2 regions of the Cytobacillus sp. IB215665 genome follow, and region 2 is predicted to be linked to the other one. Evidence: riboswitches for the same ligand, from Rfam matches in the RefSeq annotation. Region 2 holds a riboswitch; the other holds the start of a gene.
The links. Region 2 has a riboswitch for thiamine pyrophosphate ahead of tenI (thiazole tautomerase TenI). Riboswitches for the same ligand answer to the same signal wherever they lie in the genome.
Positions count from the first base shown of each region.

Region 1: linked by a shared signal. The riboswitch ahead of thiC (phosphomethylpyrimidine synthase ThiC) and the one ahead of tenI (thiazole tautomerase TenI) in region 2 are both predicted to bind thiamine pyrophosphate.

Region 1 is NZ_JAXBME010000012.1:99,577-104,613, reverse strand. Features, by position in the region: gene SLH52_RS14925 (hypothetical protein) at 1-179, opposite strand, end outside; gene SLH52_RS14920 (hypothetical protein) at 434-601, shown strand; gene thiC (phosphomethylpyrimidine synthase ThiC) at 708-2,474, opposite strand; TPP riboswitch at 2,652-2,766, opposite strand; gene SLH52_RS14910 (DUF1798 family protein) at 2,841-3,209, opposite strand; gene SLH52_RS14905 (hypothetical protein) at 3,316-3,525, opposite strand; gene recU (Holliday junction resolvase RecU) at 4,192-4,791, shown strand; gene SLH52_RS14895 (PBP1A family penicillin-binding protein) at 4,832-5,037, shown strand, end outside.
Region 2 is NZ_JAXBME010000003.1:410,331-415,367, reverse strand. Features, by position in the region: gene SLH52_RS06160 (FixH family protein) at 131-934, shown strand; gene SLH52_RS06155 (hypothetical protein) at 1,114-1,320, shown strand; gene SLH52_RS06150 (YbjQ family protein) at 1,301-1,615, shown strand; TPP riboswitch at 1,985-2,091, shown strand; gene tenI (thiazole tautomerase TenI) at 2,487-3,104, shown strand; gene thiO (glycine oxidase ThiO) at 3,101-4,210, shown strand; gene thiS (sulfur carrier protein ThiS) at 4,380-4,583, shown strand; gene SLH52_RS06130 (thiazole synthase) at 4,585-5,037, shown strand, end outside.

The DNA.
Region 1 (5,037 bases), on a different contig from region 2:
CCATATGACAAATGGACTGCGTCATTATCTCTTAATGATTCGAGTGGAATCCACGTGTGGCTCCATGTTGAAAACCCGCTTTCTTCAAAATCCTTGTATAAATTGATAGTTAAAATCACTCCAACAGTTATTAAAATAATGATCGGCCCCGATAAAATAATTAACCATTCTTTTTTCACCTCATCACTCCATTCTAGTTAATACGTTCAAGTTAAGAAGTACTTTCTTAACATCATTAAAATATATCCCACTTATAGAAATCAGTTCAAAAGATCCATAGGAAATAATTTTATTTTTTTCTTTTTATGGATATTAATGAAGTTTGATCTTATTTTATCATTAAATTCCATTTTATTTTGAATAAAAGTTATATTTATCGCCTTTTTATCCAATAGTAATAAAGATGGAAAACTATACATAGGAGGAATTAAGGATGGGTCGTGGTAAACATTTTAATCATAAACGAAAAGGTTATAAAAACACCAAACATAAATTCGGACAAAATGTAGCAGCAAAACATAAAGAAGAAGCAGAATTTGCAATCGAAACAGTAGCTACGAGGAAAGAACGTCCAGTTTCAATTCATGTTGAAAAGGAGTAAGTTTTGTTAGAAATATTCTGTGGAAATAAGAGTATTTAATGAAAGTTCATAGTAAAAACAAGTGAGAAGTAAGCGCTATTCGCTTACTTCTCACTATATAGAAGATTTAGCCGTAAATATTGGACCCTGTTTGCGTAAATTCCTCTGCCTTTTGCTTCATTCCTTCTTCTATCACTTCAGACTCATTTTTACCTTGGTCTTTTGCCATATCTCGAATATCTTGAGATATTCTCATTGAACAAAACTTAGGTCCACACATTGAGCAAAAATGGGCTGTTTTAGCACCTTCGGCAGGCAATGTTTCATCGTGATATTCACGTGCTCGCTCTGGGTCTAACGAAAGGTTAAATTGATCGTGCCACCTAAATTCAAAGCGTGCCTTAGAAAGTGCATCATCTCGTTTTTGAGCACCTGGATGTCCTTTCGCAAGATCTGCTGCATGCGCGGCAATTTTGTAAGCAATAACTCCTTCGCGAACATCTTCTTTGTTCGGTAAGCCTAGGTGTTCTTTAGGTGTTACGTAGCAAAGCATCGCCGTTCCAAACCAGCCAATCATTGCAGCACCTATTGCAGAAGTAATATGGTCATAGCCAGGCGCAATGTCTGTCGTTAATGGTCCTAGTGTGTAAAATGGCGCATCATGACAAACTTCTTGTTGTTTATCCACATTTTCTTTTATAAGATGCATCGGAACATGACCAGGTCCTTCAATCATCACTTGAACATCATGCTTCCAAGCAATTTTCGTTAATTCACCCAATGTTTCCAATTCTGCAAACTGCGCTTCATCATTTGCATCAGCAATGGAACCTGGACGGAGACCATCACCTAAAGAAACTGATATATCATATGTTTTCAAGATTTCACAAATATCTTCAAAATGAGTATATAGAAAGTTTTCTTCATGGTGTGCTAAGCACCACTGCGCTAAAATGGAACCACCTCTAGAAACAATTCCTGTCGTACGCTTTGCAGTCATTGGTATATATCTCAATAGTACCCCTGAATGAATCGTAAAGTAATCTACACCTTGTTCAGCCTGCTCAATTAATGTGTCACGATATACTTCCCACGTTAAGTCTTCTGCAATGCCGTTTACTTTTTCAAGCGCTTGATAAATAGGAACTGTTCCGACTGGAACTGGTGCATTTCTAATAATCCATTCTCTCGTTGTATGTATATTTTTCCCTGTAGACAAATCCATCATCGTATCTGCACCCCAACGAATAGCCCATGTCATTTTTTCTACTTCCTCATCGATGGATGACGAGACGGCGGAATTGCCAATATTCGCATTAATTTTCACATGGAAGTTTTTCCCTATAATCATCGGTTCACTTTCTGGGTGATTAATATTTGCTGGAATGATCGCACGTCCACTAGCTACTTCATCTCGCACAAACTCTGGGCTCATATTTTCACGTATAGCAATAAATTCCATTTCAGGGGTTATTATACCCTTTCTTGCATAGTGCAATTGTGTAACGCATCCACCACTTTTTGCTCGTAGAGGCTGCTTATTAATATGTGGAAACTGTTCAAGGTTTGAACGAGGATCTGATTCTAAATATCCATTATCCTCTGGTTTTATTTCACGGCCTTCATACTGTTCTACATCATTTCGTTTAATAATCCAGTCATCTCGTAGCTTTGGAAGACCCCTTCTTATGTCAACATCATATGCAACGTCTGTATACGGTCCGCTCGTATCGTATACTCTCACAGGCTCATTTTCTTCCTCGCCAAAAGTGCCACTAGTAGGGTGAAGCTCAATTTCTCTCATCGGAACTTTTACGTCAGCTTGATGCCCTTGTACATAAACCTTCTTGCTACATGGAAATGTCATATTTTGTGCAATACTTTCTTTTGTCATTTGAAAATTCCTCCTCAATAATATGAATGAATCAACTGTCAGATAGTCGGTCTGAATAAAGTGTACATATTCCAACTACCTTATGAAGTTGCTAACCCATACCAACTAAAAAAGGGTTCTCAAAATTGAGAACCCTTTTGTTGAAAGTAATTTATGACATAGCTAAAGTAACAATAAGCTGGTCGAATTCTACTTCCCTACGCTGGTATGAGCCAGATCAGGTTCTAAGAGTCAAAGAACTTTAACGCGTTCTTCTCTCAGTCCAAGCTATTGGACCCCCCTAGTAGTGAACATATGTTGTTATCGTTAATACTATAACACAATTAATATTGTTGTGAATAGAGAAAAAAGAAATTATACAATTTATTATTTTTCTTTAAGTTCACTTATCATCGCATTCAATAAATAATCAACTGATTGATGTAGGTTTAACAAACGCTTCCCTTTACCTTCATTATAAAAAACTTGAACAGACAATGTTTGTAAATTTTCAATAGTCGATTCAATTTGCAATGGATAAATATACTTAGGGTTTTGTTCATTAATCCATTGGAAAGCATTGGTTTTCCACATATCAAGAATTTTATTAACTTCATTAGCAAACGGATATACCTCACGATAAAAATCAACTTCAACATGAGTAAGCTCTTTTCTTTGCTCCAGTATACCTATGCATTTATTATTAAATGTCTTTAACATGTTTGTTAATTTTATTAATTTTTCGTAATTTTCCATATTATTTTCTCCAATTAATCTACTTAAGTTCCAATAATATTATATCAATTTAATGGATTGATTGAAAGGATAGCGAGGGAATCTTTTGCTGAACTTCTATGTGGGATTAGAGTGCAATGTCGATGATGTTATGGTCATATATATTTTCTATTTTATGAAGGTTATTGGATATAGTTTTAATATTCCTTTGTTGTTGCTCAACATATACACCTATGTGTTCTTCAACATGATTAACGAGCTTTTGATCTATTAATTCAAGATACTCAAGCAATTCATCAAACACCGAATTCTGCAATTCTTTATTGGTCAATTCCATTTATCTTCTTCCTCCTCGTCAGTATATTTAACTTACATTACAATCATTGAGCTAAACATATCTTCATTTGACTTATACGTTATAGTTTCGTGATGTTAAGCTCTACACCTCCACGATTGACAAAACTAGAAGTAATTCAACAAAGAAAGTCGACAATTTTATATTTGCAACAATTCGACAACGCAGTTCGCATGAAAATAACAGGATTGTTTACACTAATCGTTAGGAGGTGTTTTAGTTGGCCAAAAATAAAAACAAACAGCAGCAAAATACTCGAGAAAATAAAGAGAAAGCAACGGGATATGGTAACCCAAAACTAGAAGGTCCTAATAAACCTGCTACTTAACTTGAAACGAAGATGAGGGCTAGTCTTCCCTCATCTTTATATATTACGAGTGAATCACCTCAAATACATCTCCTCATAGCACAATCTCCAATAGTTTACCTCACTCAAAATATTATAGTTGTAACATTTTTATACGATCATTCGTCTAATTGTTTGAGGCTAAATAACGTGTAAAAAGAAGTTTATCACTTGCCATAACTTAAAAAAACACCTATACTTTTTTTTTAACATCATTATGATGACACTTTGTTAAAATCGTTACAATGTAGTTTTATTATTTGTTATGATAGTTGGTGAAGTTAGGTGAGGAGGATGAATCAGTGATTCGCTATCCGAATGGTAAATTATATAAAGAAAAACAAGATAAAGATACTAATACCGCTAAAAAAGCTTCATACAGTAATCGTGGTATGACTTTGGAAGAGGATATTAATGACTCTAATAATTATTATTTACTACACAATATAGCGGTTATTCACAAAAAGCCAACGCCAGTTCAAATCGTACAAGTTGACTATCCGAAAAGAAGTGCTGCTGTTATTAAAGAAGCGTATTTTAAACAAGCTTCAACTACTGACTATAATGGTATTTACAAAGGTAGGTATATAGATTTTGAAGCTAAAGAAACTAGAAATAAAACATCATTCCCTTTGCAAAACTTTCACGACCATCAAATTAAACATATGCGTGATGTAATAAATCATAACGGATTGTGTTTTGTCATTCTACGATTTACTAAAAATGAGCAGATCTTTCTGCTAGATGCTACCCACCTATTAAGCTTTTGGGACCGTATGAAAAAAGGAGATAGAAAATCAATAACAAAACAAGAGATAGTGGATTTAGGTCATGAAGTCCCGCTCGGCTATAAGCCCCGCATTGACTATCTTAACATATTAGATAATATTTATTTCTCATAACTCTGCTACGAATTATTAAGTTGAAAGGTAGGAATACCACATGGCAAGTCAATCACAGTCAAGAACAGCACGTAAACAAGCTGAACGTAACCATAAAAGTAATCAAAAACCTAAAAAAAGTATCTTTCAATTTTTTAAGAAACTTATTTTAGTATTTTTTTCGTTAGGAATTATTGGCGCTATAGTTGGAGCAATCGCCTTTTATGTAATCATTAAAGATGTACCTCCATTAGATGAACAAGCATT
Region 2 (5,037 bases):
AAGAAATACATTTGCGTTAATTTCACAGATCTAACACAATTTTATTGTAAAATGACTGTTAGATATTTTTTACATAATAAAATTGGTAATAATGGACTTATCAATGATAGAAGGGGAGATAAATTAAATAATGAAGAAGTTACTTGTAATGGTTTTAATGTTAATCATTGGGTTAGTTGGTTGCTCTAAAACAGAAGAACCACCTGTACAATTGGAATTGATTGAGGTAGTAATTCAAACGAAGCCAGATATAATTAATCCACAGGATGAAGTTGAAATATCCGCAACAGTAACACAAGGAGAAGGTTTTGTTAATGATGCTGATAGTGTGACTTTTGAAATTAAAAAAATGGGTGAAGAGGAATCAGAGGAAGTAGAAGGAAAGCTCAAAGGAGACGGGGTTTATTTTATTAACAAAACCTTTGCAGAAGCAGGTGTTTATGCTGTTACAGCACACGTTACAGCAAGAGGATTACATACAATGCCCACAGAAGATATAACAGTCGGTTCTGCTGATGTTCAGCAAGAGAGTGAAAGCGTAATGAATAATGACTCAAATGAGAGTATGGATATGAAAGATGAAGATAGTCATGAGAACATGGAAAGTGAATCTAGCGAGCATGAAGAAGCAAATCATGGGGAAGGGCTCAAAATTCATTTTATGTCAATGGATAATGTGAAATTAAATACTGAAGTAGCATTAATCGCTCACCTCCAGGTAGATAATAGCTCATTATCTAAAGCTGAGGTTCAGTTTGAAGTTTGGCAGGACGGACAGGAAAAGCATGATTATATTGACGCTATTGAAGGCAATGCAGGAGAATATAAGGTGCTAAAAACCTTTGAAAAAATCGGTGAATATAATGTGACTGTCCATATGAAAAAAGATGAGCTCCATGACCATATAGAAGAAACAATTCAAGTAATAGAATAACACGTTGAGTAGGCTATAAACGAATGGTTTGTAGCCTTTTCTATTCCCAACTATTTCACCGCTTTAAAACATTGGGGGATTGACACTAAAAATTTATTTGAACTTTTTTATAGGTTTGTGCGTACTATGTTTGATTAGTATTTTATTTGGAGTTTATGGGCTATGAGGTGGTGAACAATTTGATTACAAAAACAAAGTATGTGTTAGTTTTCATTATTGTTTGTTTTCAACTTCTCGGATATGTCTACCTATTTATCAATGTGAAAATAGCTCTACTTCTTTTAGGTAGCGCGTTTGTAATTTTTTTGTTGTTATTCATTTTGTTATTTATTGACCGTTTAAAAGAGAAGAAGGAGGAAGATCAAGATGATCTTAGTAACTACTGATTTTGTCCCAGGGAAAGAGATTAAACAATTAATAGGATTTGTTAGAGGAAATACTGTGCAAACGAAGCACATTGGTAAAGATATCATGGCAGGGCTTAAGACACTTGTTGGAGGAGAAATTAAAGAATATACAGAAGTCATGGATGAGGCTCGGCAGCGAGCGATTAGCAGGATGGTAGAAGATGCGAAAAGTAAAGGGGCGAATGCCATTATATGTTTACGCTTAGAAACCTCTAATGTGATGACAGGTGCATCTGAAATCATAGCATTTGGAACAGCTGTAGTAGTTGAATAGTTTGTTTATTTCGTGAAATATGTTGCTTTTACTATATTAGCACAGTTTCATCAGGGTTTATGAATCTCCTTCGTTATAAAGAGAATTAGGTGCTATGATATTCCTTTTGTGAAAAAGCAGTTATTCAATTAACTGTTGCTTTTCTTAAAATGATCTAAACACAAATATAACTAAATTTCAGGGTATCTCTTTTTCTCGAAAGACTATAAAAAATTCTATACGTTTTAAAAAGCTGAGAGTCATGTTATTCACTTAACTGTCATATATATTAATTGAGAAATCTAGTACATGTGTTATACTATGAAAAGGAATAACTAAAGGCTCTCTTCGGAAACTTTGTAGTGAACTATGAGACAGCCTAACTAAATATATTAACACTAGGGGAGTCTGATTGAAGACTGAGATGGAATCTTGTTTCCAGACCCTTTGAACCTGATCTGGCTGACACCAGCGTAGGGAAGTGGACAACATGTGATAATGACTTTGTCTTCATGCTTAATTTATGAATTAGGTATGAGACATATTATTCATGAATTGGATTAATAACGTCAAATATTCATGCATTCGATACATGTAAACCCACTCTTACGCAAGAGTGGGTTTTTTAGTTGCTTATGTTTATGACTGTTGAAGGCTACATGTACATTTCAATATTGTTATTTTCTTATTTGACGATCGCGTCTTTTGAGATAGGGCACTAATTATAGTATATGGGTAATTCTCAATATCGATGAGCTGTTTGGATTGCTGAGTAAATTTACGTTAGTACATCTCTCATCTTTATATGTGCGACCGTTTATTAGGGAGTAATGTCTAGAGCTGAATAAACTAAGCTCAAATACTTGACTAAATTTATTTACAAGGAGGTCTTATGGCAAACAAAGAGCTACATATTGTTTCAACTGGGATACAATCAATCAACACGTTTGTTTCGATTATTAGTGAGATTCATCCTTTTGCAACTGCTATACACTTACGTGAAAAACAAATGTCAGCGAGAGACTTATATCAAATGATTAATCAACTAATACAACGAAGTGTACCACTTAATAAGATAGTCATAAATGACCGAATTGATGTTGCTTCAGTTGCTGAAGTTGGTGGTGTTCAGCTAGCATATCATAGCTTATCGGTAAGCGATGTGAAAAGGGTATTTCCAAAGCTTCGCATAGGGAAGTCTGTTCATTCATTAGAAGAGGCTGTTGAAGCAGAACTGCAAGGGGCTGATTATGTGATGTATGGTCATATTTATCCTACCTCCTCCAAAAAAGGAGTGATAGCTAAAGGGGTTGATAGTGTCAAAGAATTTAAAAAACAGCTATCGATACCTTTAATCGCCATTGGAGGAATTAAACCAATTCATATTCCTGAACTGATAGATAGAGGAGTAGATGGAGTGGCAGTATTGTCAGGTGTATTATTAGCCCAAACGCCTATAGAAGCAGTAAAAGAATATTCAAAAATGTTATCGAAAGAGATGATTACATGAAGAAAACGTATGATGCCATCGTTATTGGTGGGGGCATAAATGGTGGTTCAATCGCTTATCATCTAGCAAAGCGAGGGCACCATGTGCTGGTCATTGAGAAAGATCAATTAGGTAGTAAATCTTCTGGTGCTGCTGCAGGGATGTTAGCAGCTCAAGCGGAATTAACTGAGGATGGGCCATTGTTTCAATTAGCTAAAAAAAGCAGGAGCATGTTTCCTACAACGATCGAGGAATTAGAAAGCAAATCGAACGTCCATATTGGATATGTGAACAAAGGAATGCTCAAGATTGCAATAAGTGAAGAAGAGGAGCAGCAATTAAAACAAATTATTCAACTGCAAAAAAATATTGGAGAACAAACTGAATATTTAACATCTGAAGAAGTGAGAGCAAATGAACCTTCACTGTCTTCAATTGTCAGAGGAGCTATGAGTATACCTAAAGATGGTCAAGTGTCTGCTTATGATTTAACGATTGCATTTTTTAGGGCAGCAAGGGTGCTAGGAGCTATGATCAAAGAGGAAACGAATGTTTATTCATTAATCATAAAAAACGATAAAATCCAAGGTGTTGTTACAAACGAGGGTGAATTCCATTCCGAAAGGGTTATTGTAGCTAGCGGTGCTTGGACGGACATGGTTATCAAGCAAACTGGGTTGTCATTGCCTAGCTATCCGGTAAAAGGGGAATGTTTATCTGTCAAGACTGACAAACCTTTGTTAACACAAACAATCTTTTCTCACCATTGTTACCTAGTTCCAAAAAAGGGTGGAAGAATAATTATTGGAGCAACAATGTACCCAAATACTTTCAATACGACAGTATCTACGGGTTCCATTTGTAGTCTAATAGAAAAAGCTTCGATCATTTTACCAGAAATCATCAACACTCAATTTGAAAAAGCATGGTCAGGCATTCGTCCTCAAACTCATGATGGTATGCCTTTATTAGGGGAGCATCCACATGTGATGGGCTTAATTATAGCTACAGGGCATTATCGAAATGGGATTTTGTTAGCCCCTATAACTGGCAAAGTTACTGCTGATTTAGTTGAAGGAATCGACCATGATTATGAGTTAATGCAGCATTTTCGAATTGATCGTTAAATGCTTGGTTTTTTAAATGTAGGTTCTTTTTCCGTATGCTTTGTTGTTGAGATATACAGCTAGCTTACGTAAACAGATTGGATGTTGTACGCCAATCAACAACGGTTTTAGAAAATATGAAAATAACAATCTATGATTAGACAATGTTGTTAGAGAAAGGAGTGTGAGAATGAAGTTATTTATTAATGGTGATCGGGTTGATGTACCTGATACTTTAGAAAATATATCAGATGTACTCGCCCACTTCGAGCTTGAGGATAACATTGTTATTGTTGAAATAAACTCTACTATTTTACAAAAGCAGGATCATAAAGATACACAAGTAAATGATAATGACAGAATTGAGATTGTACATTTTGTAGGAGGCGGTTAATATGTTAAAAATTGGACCATATGAATTTTCATCACGTTTATTTTTAGGAACAGGTAAATATTCTAGTTTTGAAGTACAAAAGGATGCTGTTGATGTATCGAATACAGAGGTGTTAACTTTTGCAGTTCGAAGAATGAATATTTATGAAAAAAGTCAACCTAATTTTTTAGAACAGTTAGACGTTAGTAAATATAAGTTATTACCAAATACGGCTGGCGCAGCAACTGCTGAAGAAGCTGTTCGGATTGCAAAGCTAGCAAAAGCTTCTGGTCTTTGTGATATGATAAAAGTAGAAGTAATTGGAGATTCAAAAACGTTGCTACCAGACCCAATAGAAACATTTAAAGCATCTGAACAATTACTTGAGGAAGGCTTTATTGTCTTGCCTTATACGTCTGATGATGTTGTACTAGCAAGAAAATTACAGGAGTTAGGCTGTCATGCAATTATGCCA